2 regions of the Alteribacillus sp. JSM 102045 genome follow, and region 1 is predicted to be linked to the other one. Evidence: a T-box and tRNA genes for the amino acid it is inferred to sense, from the RefSeq annotation. Region 1 holds a T-box; the other holds one or more tRNA genes.
What was found. The T-box of region 1 lies ahead of leuS (leucine--tRNA ligase). A T-box ahead of a tRNA ligase gene usually reads a tRNA of that ligase, here a tRNA-Leu.
Positions count from the first base shown of each region.

Region 2: it has a tRNA-Leu gene. The T-box ahead of leuS (leucine--tRNA ligase) is inferred to sense a tRNA for this amino acid. The anticodon was not compared.

Region 1 is NZ_JBHFQG010000004.1:124,594-133,871, forward strand. It holds gene ACE1TI_RS04425 (putative polysaccharide biosynthesis protein) at 1-282, opposite strand, end outside; gene ACE1TI_RS04430 (secondary thiamine-phosphate synthase enzyme YjbQ) at 632-1,036, opposite strand; gene ACE1TI_RS04435 (BaiN/RdsA family NAD(P)/FAD-dependent oxidoreductase) at 1,185-2,456, shown strand; gene leuS (leucine--tRNA ligase) at 2,721-5,138, opposite strand; T-box leader at 5,298-5,532, opposite strand; gene mnmL (tRNA modification radical SAM protein MnmL/YtqA) at 5,763-6,734, shown strand; gene mnmM (tRNA 5-(aminomethyl)-2-thiouridylate-methyltransferase MnmM) at 6,731-7,303, shown strand; gene ACE1TI_RS04455 (beta-class carbonic anhydrase) at 7,436-7,993, shown strand; gene ACE1TI_RS04460 (tetraprenyl-beta-curcumene synthase family protein) at 8,142-9,221, opposite strand; gene ACE1TI_RS04465 (alpha/beta hydrolase) at 9,249-9,278, opposite strand, start outside.
Region 2 is NZ_JBHFQG010000014.1:55,644-64,921, forward strand. It holds gene ACE1TI_RS11180 (YeeE/YedE family protein) at 1-272, shown strand, start outside; gene ACE1TI_RS11185 (NAD-dependent protein deacylase) at 321-1,037, opposite strand; tRNA gene ACE1TI_RS11190 (tRNA-Leu) at 1,224-1,312, opposite strand; gene ACE1TI_RS11195 (hypothetical protein) at 1,436-2,080, shown strand; gene ACE1TI_RS11200 (spore coat associated protein CotJA) at 2,134-2,361, shown strand; gene ACE1TI_RS11205 (spore coat protein CotJB) at 2,358-2,624, shown strand; gene ACE1TI_RS11210 (manganese catalase family protein) at 2,641-3,210, shown strand; partial or broken gene ACE1TI_RS11215 (transposase) at 3,278-3,495, opposite strand; gene ACE1TI_RS11220 (hypothetical protein) at 3,495-3,617, opposite strand; gene ACE1TI_RS11225 (helix-turn-helix domain-containing protein) at 3,652-3,903, opposite strand; gene ACE1TI_RS11230 (PQQ-dependent sugar dehydrogenase) at 3,878-4,063, opposite strand; gene ACE1TI_RS11235 (PQQ-dependent sugar dehydrogenase) at 4,014-4,478, opposite strand; gene ACE1TI_RS11240 (hypothetical protein) at 4,411-4,683, opposite strand; gene recQ (DNA helicase RecQ) at 4,846-6,609, shown strand; gene ACE1TI_RS11250 (cold-shock protein) at 7,984-8,184, opposite strand; gene ACE1TI_RS11255 (organic hydroperoxide resistance protein) at 8,511-8,927, shown strand.

The DNA of each region.
Region 1 (9,278 bases):
CTGTCCTGTCCTGTAATCACCTAACGCATTATATTTTGATACAAATTTAGACACTGCCATTGGCACTCCTAATGTTGCCAAACTCAATAATATTGTATACGGCTGATAACCGTATTGATATAATGCTAAGCCCTGCTGTCCAACCATTGCGACAAAAGGAAATACATATATCATCCCAAGAAATTTGGATAGAAACGTTGCAATCGATAATATCATGGTACCCCGTAAAAACTTTGATTCAGACATACCTTCATCTCCAATAATCATAACGTCATTCACCATTGAGTGAACTGCTTTCTAAGAAATTTTACCATACTCTCAGGATATATTCTTCCTATGAGAATGCAGGAGCTGTCCTATAAGTCAGTTCTCGGCAAACACAACTGGAATATACTCGCTTTCACCCTTAGGGCACAAGTGCGACATCTACTCCAACTCTCTTTGCTCGTTCTCGTAGTGTCTTCTTTGCCGCGGGAGACGGCTCAGCCTCCTCGTGAGCAAAAACCGCCCACTGCGGGGTCTTCACACTGCCCTTTTTCCCACTGGAGTCTCGCATATTCCAGTTGCTAGATGACTAAATAACCTTTTGAGACAGCCCCTGTTTTCGGTTTAATAGGTATAGAAAATCCATTTAAGCATCATTTACTCCTTTTATATACATGGTGCGGCGCCTTGGGCCGTCAAACTCACAAAAGTAAATACCTTGCCATGTTCCAAGGACGGGCTTTCCTTTTTCAATAATTATCGTTTGCTGAGTTCCTACCGTACTCGCCTTTAAATGAGAAGCAGAATTACCCTCAGCATGTTTATATTTTGGGTGTTCCCAAGGATACACTTCATCAAGTTTCATTAACATATCATGCTTTACATCCGGATCTGCATTTTCATTCACTGTTATGCCTGCTGTGGTGTGAGGACAATACACTACTGCTATTCCATGTTTCATCCCTTCTTCTTTAATAAAAGCTTTAACTTCTCTTGTTACATCAATCATTTCATCTCTTTTATTCGTATCAATCGTCAGTTTTTTTAGCATCTTCCTTCTCCTCCTTCGTTTTCGCGTATTGGAAAGTTTGATATGATAATTTAAGTTTATCATGCATGATAATGTTTCGTTTTCCCTTTAAAGGAAAACATAAATCATAATGATCGAAAAGATCAATACGTAAGGCAGGGAATGAATGATGAAATATAATGTGATTATAGTGGGCGGCGGACCAGCCGGACTTATGGCGTCTGTTGCTGCTGCCCGGCATGGTGCAAGTGTACTCATTGTCGATAAAGGAAAAAAACTTGGCAGAAAACTTGCTATTTCAGGAGGCGGCCGCTGCAACGTTACCAACCGGATGGACCAAAAAGAACTAATTGCTCACATCCCAGGGAACGGAAAATTTATGTACAGTCCCTTTTCTGTTTTTAATAATGAAGATATTATTGCTTTTTTTGAAAATTTGGGGATTGCTCTTAAAGAAGAGGATATGGGCAGAATGTTTCCAGTTAATGACAAGGCTGTCACTGTCGTGCGAACCCTCTTAAATAAAATGGAAGAGCTTGGTGTGGAATCATGCCTAAATACTAAAGTAACTTCTCTTATGTTTGAAAACGATAAAGCAGCAGGGATAGAGTTAGACAATAACGAGAAAATAAAAGCAGATGCTGTAATTATTGCTACCGGCGGGATGTCCGTTCCCCATACAGGCAGTACCGGAGATGGTTACCCGTGGGCTGAAGCTGCAGGTCATACCATTACTGAGCTCTATCCAACAGAAGTACCAATTACTTCTGCTGAACCGTTTATAAAAAATAAACGCCTGCAGGGACTTTCACTTTCCGATGCCGCTTTAAGTGTGTATAACCCGAAAGGAAAAAAAATAATAACACACAGAGGCGGAATGGTGTTTACCCACTTTGGGATTTCTGGCCCTATCGTGCTCAGGTGCAGTCAATTTGTGGTTAAGGCATTAAAAAAATACAAAACAAAAACAGTAACAATGGGCCTTCACCTATACCCAGACACAAACCAAGAAGCTTTCTTTCAACAATTAGTAAAATATAAAAATCACGACGGCGTTAAAGCAAGTAAAAATGCATTAAAAGATATTGCTGCCGAACGGCTTCTTCAATTTCTTTTAGAAAAAGCTAAAATTAATCCCTCCACTCCGCTTCAAGAGATTTCTAATGAACGCCTTCGTAAATTAGCAGCTCTATTTACTGACTTTCATTTTGAAGTAAATGGCACGTTGTCGATTGAAGACGCTTTTGTTACAGGGGGCGGTGTGTCCATTAAGGAAATTCATCCAAAAAGAATGGAATCAAAATTCAAAGAAGGTTTGTATTTTTGCGGAGAAATCTTAGATATTCATGCCTACACAGGCGGTTTTAATATAACTTGCGCATTTTCCACCGGTTATACGGCAGGAAAATCAGCAGCAGAAACTGCTGGGATAAAACAATAACTTTCTCCACAAACTTGTGGATAATTCGGCACGCAACTATGTAGCGAACAAACCGCTTTTTATTAGAGTTTTAAAACGGTTACTTTATTGCAGTGGAAAACATTATGGTTTATTCACAAATTTATACACATGGATAATAGTTATCCACAGGTTTACCCACAAATACACACGTTCGTATCTCAAGCATGCATTAAATAGCATACAAAATACAAAAGGGCTGTCTCATAAGTCCATTTTTACCGACTTGAGACAGCCCCATTTGCTTTAATTCGCCACTATATTAACAAGTTTTCCAGGTACAGCTATTACTTTTCGAATGGTTTTTCCTTCTATTTCTTCTTGAACTTTAGAGTTTTCCTTAGCAACAGCCTCCATCTGCTCTTTATCGGCGTCTTTAGGAATGACTGCTTTGGCGCGAACTTTCCCGTTCACTTGAAGCACAATTTCTACTTCATCTTCTACCAGCATGTTTTCATCGTAAAGAGGCCAAGCTTCATATACAATAGTCTCCTTGTGGCCAAGCAGCTCCCAGATTTCTTCTGCTAAATGAGGAGCCACAGGAGACAGCAATTTCACGAAGCCTTCCATATATTCGCGAGGAAGATTATCCTGCTTGTACGCTTCATTTACAAAAACCATCAACTGGCTGATCCCTGTATTAAAACGAAGATTTGTAAAGTCATCCGTTACACGTTGTACGGTTTGGTGGTAAGTGCGGGCAAAATCTTTGTTTCCATCTGTGTCGGTAATCGATGCTGTCAGCTGATCACCTTCTGTAAATAAACGCCATACTCTGTCTAAGAATCGGCGAGCACCGTCCAAACCGTTTTCTGACCATGCGACCGATGCATCAAGAGGTCCCATGAACATTTCATAGAGACGCAGTGTATCCGCTCCATGAGATTCCAAAATATCATCAGGATTTACTACATTCCCTTTGGATTTGCTCATTTTCTCATTGTTCTCACCAAGGATCATTCCTTGATTATATAAACGCTGAAATGGCTCTTTTGTCGGAACAACACCGATGTCATACAATACTTTATGCCAGAAACGAGCATACAATAAATGCAGTACAGCATGCTCCGCTCCTCCAATATAAATATCTACCGGAAGCCAGCGTTTAAGTTTTTCTTCATCTGCTAATGCTTCCTCATTGTCAGAATCGATAAAACGCAGGTAATACCAGCAGCTTCCCGCCCATTGCGGCATGGTATTTGTTTCACGGCGCCCTTTCATACCTGTTTCTGGATCGGTGACTTCAAGCCATTCTTTTGCATTGGCAAGCGGAGATTCTCCTGTACCAGATGGTTTGAATTCATCCATTTCCGGAAGCTCTAATGGCAGTTCGTTTTCAGGAACAGCGCTCATCGTGCCATCCTCCCAATGAATAACAGGAATAGGCTCTCCCCAATAACGCTGACGGCTAAAGAGCCAATCGCGGAGGCGGTAGGTAATCTGCTTTTTACCTTTCCCCTCTTTTTCTAACCTTTCAATCATTTTGCTAATAGCTTCCTCTGTGTAAAGGCCATTTAAAAATTCTGAGTTTACATGCGGCCCATCCTCTGTGTATGCTTCTTCCTCCAGATTTCCGCCTTCTACTACTTCCACAATTGGAAGCTCAAATTGTTTCGCAAATTCGTAGTCACGTTCATCATGACCTGGTACCGCCATAATTGCGCCGCTGCCGTAACTTACTAATACATAGTCTGCAATCCAGATTGGAAGTTTTTCACCGTTTACCGGATTTACAGCATAAGCACCAGTGAAAACACCTGTCTTTTCTTTTTGAAGCTCCGTCCGCTCCAGATCACTCTTTGTACCAACTTCTTTTTTGTATGCTTCCACCTCATTTTTTTGTTCAGAAGTAGTGATTTTATCAACCAATTCATGCTCCGGAGCAAAAACGCAGTACGTAGCACCAAATAATGTATCCGGACGCGTTGTAAATACCGTAAAAGTTTCGTCTGTACCTTCAATTCCAAAGTGTACCTCCGCGCCTTCTGAACGACCGATCCAATTCCGCTGCATATCCTTTACACTTTCAGGCCAGTCCAACTCTTCCAGGTCTTCGAGCAAACGATCTGCATACTCGGTAATTTTCAGCATCCATTGTTTCATCGGACGGCGTTCTACAGGATGTCCCCCCCGCTCACTTACTCCGTCAATCACTTCTTCATTGGCGAGTACTGTGCCAAGGGCTGGACACCAGTTTACGGCTACTTCATCCATATAAGCCAGACCTTTTTTGTAGAGCTGCAGAAAGATCCACTGAGTCCATTTATAGTATTTGGGATCAGTTGTATTAATCTCACGGTCCCAATCATAAGAGAATCCGAGCGACTTGATTTGTCTTTTAAATGTTTCAATATTTGCCTGGGTGAATTCCCGAGGGTGTTTTCCTGTATCAAGCGCAAACTGTTCTGCAGGTAAACCAAAAGCATCCCATCCCATTGGATGGAGCACATTATAACCCTGCATGCGCTTCATACGTGATAGTATATCCGTTGCCGTATAACCTTCTGGATGACCTACGTGAAGCCCTGCTCCTGAGGGATACGGAAACATATCGAGAGCGTAAAAATCTGGTCCTTCTCCCGGTTTATCAGACGTTTTAAATGTTTTATTTTCTTCCCAATATTGCTGCCACTTTTTTTCTATGTCTTTATGCGAAAACGCCATTGTACGTCAACCTCCTTCATCTTTTTAATACAATCATGAGTACATTCATTCGTGATTAGAACGAGCCTGAGAGTTATAGGCCGCCTTATACTGTTTATCGATAAAACTGGCTGCTTTCTCCAACAATGCAGAAAAACCTCCCATCCCTAGCATGCTTACTTTAGGGACGAGAGGTTATTAGTTGTAGTTCCCGCGGTACCACCCTGGTTGGCATGCTTTTAAAACAAGCATACCCGCTCTTAATATCCGTAACGCGGATGATACGTCAAAGGTTACTTTTCCTTCTCCTTTGCAACTAAAAGGGGAGTTCATGGCAGCTTTCGTCTAGCTTCCACCAACCGCTAGCTCTCTGATACCCGGCATGACCATTACTGATCCTTCTCCATGTTTTTCTTTTATTCATTTTACAATTCGCGGTCGTCTGTCAATACTTGATATTTTATGAATTTCCTATTTTTCTGTCAAGACTTTCATTAATAAAAACAGTGTAATCCAAATTATTAAAAACTAAACGCTCCTGTCCTATTAAAAAAAACTATCATTCACAATTTGGGCTTTATTATTATAACATGCTAAAATACAAGGGAAGAAATGCAAAGGCCTAGTTTTAAGGAGAGATAGATAATGTTTCAGCCAAATCAAGAACCCGTGCCTCTCTCGTGGGGAGAGAAACGGTACCATACATGGAATTATCATCTTCGGGAACATTTCGGAGAAAAAATATTTAAGATACCACTAGATGCCGGATTTAACTGTCCTAACCGCGATGGAAAAGTAGCCTCTGGCGGATGTACGTTTTGTTCAGAGCGTGGATCCGGTGATTTTGCAGGTGACAGGAAAGACGACCTTGTTACTCAATTTCACACAATAAAAAATAGAATGCATAAAAAATGGAAGCAAGGAAAATATATCGGCTATTTTCAGGCTTTCAGCAACACTTATGCACCTGTAGAAGAACTTAGGGAACTTTTCGAAGTCATCCTCGAACAAGAAGATGTTGTAGGGCTGGCAATTGCAACGAGACCAGACTGCCTTCCTGATGATGTGGTGGAATACCTTGCAGAGTTAAATGAACGAACATATTTATGGGTGGAGCTGGGACTGCAAACCGTTCATGAAAGAACCGCTATGATCATCAACCGTGCTCACGATTACCAGTGCTATAAAGATGGAGTAAACAAGCTCCGAAAACATGGTATACGTGTTTGCTCACACATTATTAATGGTCTTCCGCTTGAATCAAACGAAATGATGAAAGAAACAGCAAAGGAAGTTGCCAAGCTGGACGTCCAAGGAATTAAAATTCATCTTCTGCACTTACTGAAGCGGACCCCTATGGTAAAACAATATGAAAAAGGCATGGTTGATCTCATGAACAAAGAAGATTATGTGAAACTGGTTGTTGACCAGCTTGAAATGTTTCCGCCTGAAATGATTGTCCACCGATTAACTGGGGACGGCCCTTCTGATTTAATGATCGGCCCGATGTGGAGTTTAAACAAATGGGAAGTTCTTAATGCGATTGATAACGAGTTAAAAAATAGAAACAGCTGGCAGGGCAAATACTACGAACCAGAGCCAGCAGCTGTAAAATGATCCTGCCCGGCATTCTTCCATTTGTTCGTGAGCTGATCGACCGCTGTTTAACAGAGGGAGATATTGCGGTGGACGCTACCGCTGGAAATGGCTTAGATACTCTCTATCTTGCCAAAAAAGTAGGAGATAGTGGTAAAGTCTACAGCTTTGACATTCAACTTGCAGCCATTGAAAAAACCAAGGCCCGGCTCAAAGAACATCATCTTGCACACCGGGTATCCTTAATACAAAACGGGCATGAACAAGCAGTCACATGCATTCCCAAAGAGGAGCTTACCTTACTGAAAGCAGCAGTTTTTAATCTTGGTTACCTTCCTAGCGGTGACAAATCAATTACCACTAAAGGTGAAACAACTATTCAAGCTGTTTCGCAATTACTTGAAATCATGCAGTCTGGAGCCCTTATCATTCTCGTTATATATCACGGGCATGAAGAGGGTAAGAAGGAAAAACAAAAAGTAGAGACATTTTCTGCACAGCTTGACCAAAGAGAAGTTCAGGTTCTTCGCTATGAATTTATGAATCAGGTGAACAATCCACCGTTTATTATAGCATTAGAGAAAAAATAATCTTGGTGGCCGGGGCGCGCACCCTCAGCCTTTTTTAAGCTAGTTACATGTTATCTGCATTTATCTTATTTCTTGACTTTTATACAAATTTTTCAGAAACTAACCATGTAAAGAAAAAGGAGTGTGAGCAGAATGTCAGTGCTGGATTCTATTCTTGAATTTAATGAAAAATTTGTAGAGAAAAAAGATTATGAAAAATACCAGACGAGCAAATTCCCCGACAAAAAAATTGTCATTCTCACATGCATGGATACCCGGCTTTTGGAGATGCTTCCACGCGCATTAAATCTTTCCAATGGGGACGCTAAAATTATTAAAAACGCAGGAGCTATGATCTCCCATCCCTTTGGAAGTATTATGCGGAGCATTATTGTCGCTTTATATGAGCTACAAGCAGAAGAAGTAGCTGTCATAGGGCACTATGGGTGCGGGATGACCGGGCTCGAATCCAAATCTATTTTAAATAAAGCAGAAGATAAAGGAATCGACCTTACAAAAATTGAAGCAGCCTCCTATGCAGGGGTGGATGTAGATAAATGGCTTCATGGGTTTGACGATGTAGAAGACAGTGTGAAACAAAGTGTGGATATTATTAGACGCCACCCTTTATTACCAGAAAACACACCCATTCACGGTCTTGTAATTTCACCGGACACCGGAAAGCTCACTGTCGTAGAAAAAGGTGAATAAATAAATTTTCAATACACACAGATAGAAAAAAGCAAACGAATCAAATAGGCCGGTTCCAGAATTATTGGAACCGGCTGCTTTTTACATTTAATAAGTCAGGAGCATAATAAGCGTCACAAGAGCCCCGCGCCAGCGCATGTCTTTTTCATTACGTCTCGCCGTGGAGTGCTTGAGTTTTCCGCCTGTAAATCCAGGAGTTAAAATAAAAGAATGCAGTTGGAAGTCCGCTGAAGCGGATGAATCGATTAGCAGTAGATTTCAAATCAGGATTAGTCTGCACTTTATCATCAGCTAAATATATAGCAACTATCCCTTTGCTAATCATATAATGAAATTTAGCGTCAGGGAGAATGGACACACTTTTGACAGCTTGCTGTTTAAAATGCCGAACCCTTTCAACCAGTTTTTCTTCATCTGGATAATAAGCACAGAAATTCAGCTCATCATCTCTAAGATCTTCTTCTTGATCAATAAAGTAATCCATTAAAATATGAAGACCTTGTACATAAGGAAAATAGGCTGCTTTAATAGATTGAGCCTGCACCTTTGCTAAATGACTTCTCGAAGCATATGCAGCAAGTGAAAATATCCCTAATGTAGATCCTGCGCAGGCACTAAACTCATACCACGTCATGTCAGGCAGGTTATTATTATGTTTCTCAAACCAATCTTTCAGCAGCGGCTCTCTATCTGCTTTGACTACATGTTTATATACTTGAAGGTCCCGGTAATATGCTGACAGCTCTTCCATTTCACCTTGAGAGTTTTCAAAGCCTGGAAAAGTATTTAACGTCTGCTGGCATGTCTCCACTAATGACTTCAAATATCCTCCGTCTTCTTTTGCCTGGTGGAATTTATAATAATCGTCTTTATCTGCGGATGGATCAAGAGCATGCTTCATCGCTGAATGAAGCATTCGGAAATCTTCTGGATCCTGTGATTTGCTCCAATCGCACAAGCTGTCTAGATAATCACTAATTGTTTGGTAAGCAATAATAAATTGAAGCAGGTCCGTGCGCTTTTCTTCTCTTGTTAGTAGCGCATAAACACCCGCACCTTCACAATGGAAAGCTTTTTTTTCAATACTCCCAAGAGCATGCTGGCGCAGTTCATCATCTGGTATCTTCTCTGCCCTTTTTTTCCACTCTCCTAGAATTTGATGTACTTCTGGGATAACTTCCTTAAAAATACGATACATAAGTGTCCATGTTTTCGTTGGTACCTTCACAAGGATCCTCCTTTATTATTTCACATGCTATAGTCGTTGGTGAATGAAATTCATCAT
Region 2 (9,278 bases), on a different contig from region 1:
CATTTCTTGCTTCTGCAGCTGGAGGTCTTTTCCGTTTTAACAACATTACTGGCAAAAACGCAGCAGCCTCTGTCATTGGCGGATTAATGATGGGATATGGAGCCCGTCTGGCATTTGGTTGTAATATTGGTGCTTACTTTGGAGGAATTGCCTCCTTTAGCTTGCATGGTTATATCTGGGGCGTTCTTGCTCTGGCTGGAACATTTTTAGCTCTGTTCTTACGGCCGCTATTCGGCTTATCCGTCCCAAAATCTAAAGACTCGTTCTGTTAATATAAAAACAGCCTGAGGGTCACTTGAACTTGCCCTCAGGCTGTTTTTTTATAATAATTTGTTTGTTTCATTTAAAACATCACCTATGCTTCTTTCTTGAATGACTAAATCGGCGTAATCATCTAGTTCGGTAGTAGTTTTATTAATGATAACAAGCTTTGCTCCGTTTTCTTTTGCTTCAGCTGGAAAAGCTGAAGCTGGTGCTACTGATAAACTTGAACCCAGCACAATAAATAAGTCGGCCTTGGCTGTTTCCTGCTGAGCAAACAATAATGCATTCTCTGGCAGCATTTCTCCAAATAGAACAACATTCGGACGAAAAAACCCACTGCACTTGGGGCAAGTTGTATTATTTTCCAAGTAGGCCTCGCTAGGTATTTGGTAACCGCAATCATGACAGCGAAGCTCAGCAATAGATCCATGAAGCTCTGCCGTATTTCTGCTGCCGGCTTTAGAATGAAGGCCGTCAACATTTTGAGTAATAAGACTTTTCAGGATTCCGCGTTGTTCCCAATCTGCAAGTCTATAATGCCCGCTATTGGGTTTTACTTCCTCTAGAGCCTTTATTCTTGATTGGTAAAAAGAAAAGAATGCTTCCCGGTTATATTCCAATGCTTCGGTGCTAGCTAAAGCGATAGGATCGCGATCTTTCCATATGCCTTTGTTAGATCGAAAGTCAGGTAACCCGCTTTCAGTGGACATTCCAGCACCTGTCATAACAATAGTGTAGTTCGCATTTTTCATCCAATCCGCAAGTTTTTCCACCTTATCACCTCAAACTGCCCTCTGACTAGGAAGGCTGATATTGCCTTCCCAACTGTCTTCCCAAATAATTGTTTGTTGAATCATAAATTTCCATACCGAATCCTACTGATTAAAAAAACAACGCTGCTTATAACAGCGTTGTTATATATAAATTATAATATTTAAAGGAATAAAAGGGAGAAAGTTTGGTGCGGTTGAGAGGATTCGAACCTCCAAGGGCGATAATGCCCACACGGACCTGAACCGTGCGCGTCTGCCAGTTCCGCCACAACCGCAAGACAAATTATATTATAAAATGAAAAGGAGGAAAGTTCAAGGGTATTTCCTGAAATTTAACTAAAAATTTCATAATACAAATTGGTAAAATGAACTCAGCATTGAAAATAAGAGAGAAAGTAGTGTACATACCTATGACATCAACAAGCGGGGATCGATCGAAGATAGACATTACCTATGAAATTATTATGATTCTTTTAGCTGCTACCTCTGTGGGTACTTTATGGTATGACACAGGGGTTGACAGCTACCTGATTTGGGGGACATGGGGAGTATTTTTCCTCGATTTTTTATATAGGCTGTTTACGAGCAGGAACAAATGGGAGTTTATAAAATCCAATCCATTTATCGTTATTGCGGTTATACCGCTTGATGCCCTTTTTCAAATGGCAAGAGCAGCCAGGATCCTTCATTTACTGCGGCTGAAAACCATAACAAAGTATTACACCATGCCGTTTATTCGATTTTTAAAACAGCAGAATATATCTCTTATTATATCTTTATCTTTTCTAATGCTGTTTATAGTCATTATTCCTCTTTATTATTTAGAACCAGAAATAAATAGCTTTATAGAAGCATTTTGGAGCGGCCTGCTTTCTTTCATTTTCTTTGGCAGGTCTAATTTTGAACCGTCAACGATGGTGGGGAACATTGTCTTAGTGCTTCTTAGTATATTGGGAGTAGTGCTTTACGGCCTAGTAATCAGTACCATTTTTGATGTTAAAATATATTCAAGCGTTTTTAAAAAATTGGAAAAAACATTCTAAAAAGTAAAGAAGACTCATAGGATGAGGTAAAACGGATAAAGGCAGGTATCAGCATGAAAGAATTTACTCAGCGAAAGTTTTACTACCCTTATGTTAGTCCGTTTGATCCTTGTCCGCCCATCAGGGTAAAGTCATATGAAACACCCCCTGAACTTTATTTGGGCTTTCAACCGCCCGGCCTCCCGCAGTATAATCCCCAGCAGGCTTTATTTTGTGGGACGCTTTGGCCTGTATTATTTTCTCCGTATGAAAAATCTTATACCCGGGGGGATGAAACATGAGCCAAAAGCAGCTTCCAAAAGAATTCTATCCATTAATGGAGGAACTGCAGGCCGTTGATTTTGTATTAGTCGAGCTGACTTTATATTTGGATACACATCCAAATGACACAGCTGCTATTCAGCAATTTAACGAGATGGCGTATTACCGTCATCAGCTGGTGCCGCAAATCGAACAATACTACGGACCGCTTCAGCAATTCGGAAACAGTTATAGTGGTTTTCCTTGGAACTGGAACCAATCACCATGGCCGTGGCAACTATAGAAGGGGGAGGCTGCTTATGTGGATTTATGAAAAGAAACTGGAGTATCCAGTTCGAGTGAGTACATGTAATCCTATGCTGGCCAGATTTTTAATTGAGCAGTATGGCGGAGCGGATGGAGAACTTTCTGCTGCTCTTCGTTATTTAAATCAGCGTTATTCTATACCAGATGAAGTGATTGGTTTACTTACTGATATTGGAACAGAAGAATTGGCTCATTTAGAAATGATTGCAACAATGGTATATAAACTGACAAAAGATGCTACCCCGGACCAAATGAAAGCAGCGGGACTTGGTGATCACTATGCAAACCATGATAATGCTCTTTATTATCACAATGCATCCGGAGTGCCGTGGACCGCTGCTTATATCCAGGCAAAAGGGGATCCGATAGCGGATTTATATGAGGATATCGCGGCAGAAGAAAAAGCACGTGCAACATATCAATGGATTATTGACATGTCAGATGATCCCGACTTAAATGACGGTTTGAAATTTTTAAGAGAACGAGAGGTTGTTCATTCACAGCGCTTTCGGGAAGCAGTTGAAATATTAAAAGAAGAAAGAGATAAAAAGAAATTTTTCTAATGAAAAAAAGCAGACAAATAAATGAACTGCACCCCGTCAAGTAGACAATAAAAATAATAAAAAGAATCTAAGCGGCTTTATCCCTGTATTCCATAGGGGTAAGGCCGTTTAATCGTTTTTGTAATCGTTCGTAATTATAAAAGTGCATGTAGTCACAATAGCTTGTTTCAGCTCATCAAATGTATGAAACTTATGTAAATAATACTTCTCACACTTTAGAGTGCCCCAAAAAGATTCCATCGGTCCATTATCAATGCATTTCCCTACCCGAGACATACTAGGCTTTATTTCTGCTTCTTGTCTTCCAGCAATCGTTTGTAGTCCTTCTTATTCTCTATACAATCTCTAGCTATAAAAACTCGTTCTTCTAATTTGGTTGTTCTTCCTTTGGTCATTGGACGATTCACTCTTTTCCCCGTGGTTTTCATCTCTTTTTAACCATTATACTGCTTTATCCACTTTCGCAAAACCGACTGACTGGATATCCCGAAACGAATGGTAACCTCCGCCAGAGAATACTTCCCTGAGAGAGCCTGTGATTTTGCTTCTTTCGAATAAGGGGATCCAGCTTTTGGAAGATTGTAAGGCTTCGAGGCCAAGGTGATTATATTTTCTTCTCCAATCTTTGAAGGTGGATAAGCTAATCTGATAGTGTTCTATGATTTCTTTAATGGAAGAACGACCTTTGTCCAGGTTCTATAGCATTTTTTTCATCAAGACCAGATGGACCATGTTCTGAGCTATATAAATTTTCGTTATCATCCCATATCAATCCCTGGGCCGTAAGAATAACATAAGAATCCTCAATTGGATTGTCTTCTGGAATGCTGCAGTCGAGTTCTAAACGAAGGATGCTTCCGGCAAGGTTTTCCGGCTGCTGTGCGTGTTTTCTTCTCTATTTGCGTCACCTGCTGTCGCATAAAGCATTCCTCTGGACCGATTTTCAAACGGCCCCCATTATGGATTTCAGCACCTGGTATCTCCTCTAAAAGAACCTCTTGTTCTATCCAGCTGTTGTCTTCTTTTTTGATCTTCACGATCCGGTTAAAAAGATTATTATTATCACGATTATGATAAACATAAGCTTTTTGGTTGTCATCAAAATCTTCATCGAGGGCAAAACCGAGAAGTCTGCCTTCTCCTTCACTGGCTGTCTCTTTTTCAAGCTCTATTTGCTGTCGGTTAACCTTTCCATCCTTTTCAATAAATGCAATATTTCCTTCCCTTTCCGTTACGAAAAACCATCCCCATAAGGCTGAATAGCCCAAGGTACTTAAGGTTTACGGCGATTGTTTCAACTTGAAAATCTTCATTTTCATCTACCTCAGCTTCTCTAGTAGCGTTGTCTGAATTCCGAGGAGGAGATTCACTTTCTTCCTTTTGGTTGGAAGAGTCATCTTCAAAAGTACAGCCCATAATAAGACCAGACAATGTTACGAGAAAAAAACCTCTTCTCAACATATAACTTCCCATGGATGCCCCCCTTCCACTGTTCTAAGTTAATTGATAACTAATATATTCCCTAAAATCAACTGACTTAATCAATATTGCAAATTTTTTACTTTTTTCTCTATTAGAACAGGGTTATAATATATATCAGATTTTTAGGGATCGTATTATATCAGGAGGAAGTTCATGATAGCAGAAGCGGAAAAACATTTGAAAGAATACTTTGGATATGACCGATTTCGTCCTGGACAAAAAAAAATTATAGAAAAAGTTACCGAACAGCAGCGCGTTTTAGGTGTGATGCCAACAGGAGGTGGAAAGTCGATATGTTATCAAATTCCGTCTCTTTTGTTAGATGGATTAACGGTAGTTATTTCCCCTCTGATTTCTTTAATGAAAGATCAGGTTGATGAGGTCAACGAGGCCGGGATTTCTGCAACTTACATAAATAGTTCTTTAACTTATAAAGAAACAGAGCAATGCATGAATGAACTGCAGAACGGAAAGTACCGCTTACTTTATTTAGCACCGGAAAGGTTAGAACATCAAGCTTTTTTAAACCAAATAAAAAAAGTTCCTATCTCTCTTATCGCAATTGATGAAGCACACTGTCTTTCTCAATGGGGACACGATTTTCGTCCAAGTTATCTCACTATACCGCGTTTTTTAGAGTTTGCCGGTAGGCACATTTCGGTGCTTGCTCTTACAGCTACAGCAACTCCACAGGTTTCATCAGATATCAATAGAGCTCTTTCTATACCTGAGAACAATATTATTCATACCGGTTTCAAAAGAGAGAATTTAATCTTATCTGTTATAAAAGGGCAGGATCGTGACAGTTACCTCATCGATTACATCAAAAAACACCCTGACCAGTCAGGTATTGTTTACGCAGCAACAAGAAAAGAAGTAGAACGGCTTCACCATAAGTTAGAAAACGAAAATATAAAAGCAGAAAAATACCATGGAGGAATGACTGCAGCGCAAAGAGAAGCCGGCCAGGAACGCTTCGTTTATGACGAGTCCAGTGTGATGGTGGCAACCACAGCTTTTGGAATGGGAATTAACAAATCAAACGTCCGCTATGTGCTGCATGCACAGATGCCAAGAAATATTGAAGCTTATTACCAGGAGGCTGGAAGGGCTGGTAGAGATGGAGCAGCCAGTGACTGCATTTTGTTGTTTTCACCAAAAGACATTCATACTCATCAATATTTAATTGAGCAATCTCGCTTAGAAGAATCTCGTAAAGAAATGGAATTCAATAAATTAAGACAAATGGTCAACTACTGTCACACCGAAGATTGCCTGCAAAACTATATTTTGAGTTATTTTGGAGAAAAACCGCAGGAGAGTTGCGGGAAGTGTCTTCATTGCACCGATAATCGTTCATTAAAAGATGTAACGACTGAAGCTCAAATGGTTTTTTCCTGTGTGAAACGAATGAGGGAAAGATATGGAAAAACAATGGTAGCTCAAGTTCTAACCGGTTCATCCAATCAAAAGCTCCGTCAACTAAAATTGCACACCTTATCAACATATGGTTTATTAAAAAATCAATCACAAAAAGACGTAAATGAGTTTATTGATTTTTTAATTGCTCATCAATATCTTCAGTTAATGGAAGGAGCTTATCCAATTCTTAAGCTGACACAGCGTTCACTAGATGTCCTTAAAGGAAACCAAAAAGTTATGAAAAAAGAAACGTTAAGTGCGCAGCACGTCTCTAAAGAAGATCCATTATTCGAGGAAATGAGAAAAGAACGAGTGGCTATTGCTAAACAGCAGGGTATAGCACCTTATATGGTATTTTCTGATCGTACATTAATGGATATATGCGCCTATCTTCCAGCCGATGAGTCACAAATGCTTCAGATAAAAGGGGTAGGAAAACAAAAACTAGAATCATATGGGAAAACATTTTTAGAAATAGTGAAGCGTTATAAATAAAGAAATTACGTTAAAGATTGTTGCAAAAAGGCGGGGTGTTCTTATTCGATAGTGCTTTCTGTATGGATAACGCGAAAACCTCTTTTTTCTATATCTTTTTGAATATGAGAAAAAGCTTGAGGTGTAATCTCTTTTGGTAAGGTAACAATCACTCTTCGTAAAAATTGTGTATGTGAATCTAGCGTAAGCAGACTGCGGATGCTGCAATATTTGTTGATGCATTCTATCAATCTTTTTAAAGCACCGTTATAGTCATGGGAGGTAATAATAAGGGTATATTCTCCCTTGCTCGGTGCCCCATGAATCAGCTAACAAATTCATAATATTTGCATGGGTCAGTATACCAGCAAAATGGTTATTTTTATCTTTTACGACAAGATAGGGCAGACGTTGAATTTTAAAGAACGCTTTGTGAAATGGAAGTGTAGAGAGTTAGTACTTCTGTTTCATCTCTAATAAAATCAAGAATAGGATCTTTGTTTGTATGTGTTCCTTCTGTTAAAGCTTCATAAAGATCAGATTTATACACATTTCCTACAAACGAATTGTTTTAATAACTGGTAAACATCGATAACCAGACACTTTAAATATTTTTAATGCTTCCATGATAGTGTAGTGAACGTCTAATGTGACTACTTTATCAGTGGGCAAAAGAAAGTTTTTCACCTGCATACCATCTACCACTCCTGTTTTCTTTTCATTATGTTTAAATGCGTCTTTTTTTAACCTTTTCATTATATGAATCAAGATAATTATTATGACGGTTTTTGTTTTTTAATCCTAGGAAAATTGAACTTATGTTTAAGGAAAAATGGTAAAATTAAGAATGATATATTGAAGCGGGAGGAAATTCAAATATGTTAGTGAGGTGGGGATACAAGAGAATCGGTATCACAAACATGGGAAGGATCAAATCAGAAGAATTTATAGTAATACTGGAAGAACAATCTTTTCAGAAAAGCCTAAGAAGAGTATGATGTTTAATATAAGGAAGGGTTGTAAATTCAGCGCTTCATGTTTTTCGGTTTATTATAGCAGGCAGACTTTTTTTGCAGCATTTAGCTTAATGATTTTTCAATCGATTGAATTGCGCAAGCTTTTATAAGTTATTCAGAAATCTTTTATAAAAATGAATCGTAAAACGGACCCGCCAGGATATGGGGGTCTCTTTTTCACTGTTAAGAAAAGTATAAAACTTTTATTCGTAAAAAGTATAAGCAAAACTACGGTTTTCTACGTGCAGGATTTACTAATGCCACCATTGCCACAGAGCTAGCCATCTTTCGGCGGTTTCCGTTAAAGCCGAGTTTTACTAATGTTCTCTGAAACTAAAAAGAACTCTCCGCAGAGAGTTCTTTGGTTATTGGTTTAACATTACTGTTTAGTTACGTTTGCAGCTTGTGGGCCACGGTCGCCTTCAACGATCTCGAAGTTAACTTGCTGGCCTTCTTCTAGTGTTTTGAATCCTTCTTCTTGAATTGCAGAGAAGTGAACAAATACATCGTCTGCTCCTTCACGCTCAATAAATCCAAAGCCTTTTTCTGCATTAAACCATTTAACTGTTCCTTGTTCCATGTGATCCTCCTGTGTGCGACTTCCGCACGAAATAAATTACTTATCTTGCTAAACACTATGATCATGTGAATCATGATCCTAGGTTACAAAATAGCAATTACATCTTATCATGTTCCAAAAATGATTGCAACTTTTATAGAGATAAAAATTTGTTTTTTATTGGGAAATTTTTATTGGCTGCTAAAGAGCAGTGTAACGAGGTTTTAAACAAAATTAACGTATAAGTAGATAATATAAGGTTTATTACTAAGATAATTGGAGGAATACCATTATTATACATCGATATAATTAGATTAAAAATTTTATTGAAAAGGCAAGGTGAAAAAATGGAACCAATGTTTACCTCGTATGCTTCTGCAAAAGGCGGAAGAGAAGGACATGTAAAATCAGATGACGGGCTGATTGATTTAAATCTCGTCATGCCGGGTATGAATTCTTCAGAAAAAGGAACGAACCCAGAACAATTATTTGCAGCAGGATATGCAGCTTGTTTTGACGGCGCATTGAATCTAGTAGCGAAAAATCAAAATAAAGACATTGATTCTAAGGTAAATGGAGCAGTAAGCTTATTAAAAGATCAAGAAGATGATGGGTTTAAAATTGCTGTAGAGTTAGAAGCAGAAGTCAATGGAGTGACTCAAGAAGAGGCAGAAGAGCTGACAACAGCTGCTCACCAGTTTTGTCCCTACTCTAAAGCTACACGTGGAAACATTGAAGTAACTATTAATACAAAAACAAAATAAAGAAAAGGGGGTTGTCTCGGAAGTAAGGGACAGCCCTTGTTACTTTTACCGCCCTATCTTTTTTTATAGCATTTGCAGGACTATTATATCCTGTCCCTCTTTCGCCAAGCAAGGATCTTGAAACCCGATACATGAAAAAGAAAGATGAAGCGGTAACCAAGAAAGGCTCTTGGAACCCGTAGTAAGAGAGAGCCAGGAGGAACGGTAGTCAAGGAGAGGATTTGAAGACCAGATCAGGAGAAAGCGAGTCGAAACGGTAACTAAGCGTGGATTTTGAAGTTCAGCCCTGCTCGAAGAAGATTCCCCTCGAGCACCGCTGCCAACTTTCTGAATAAGCGCAATAACACCGTC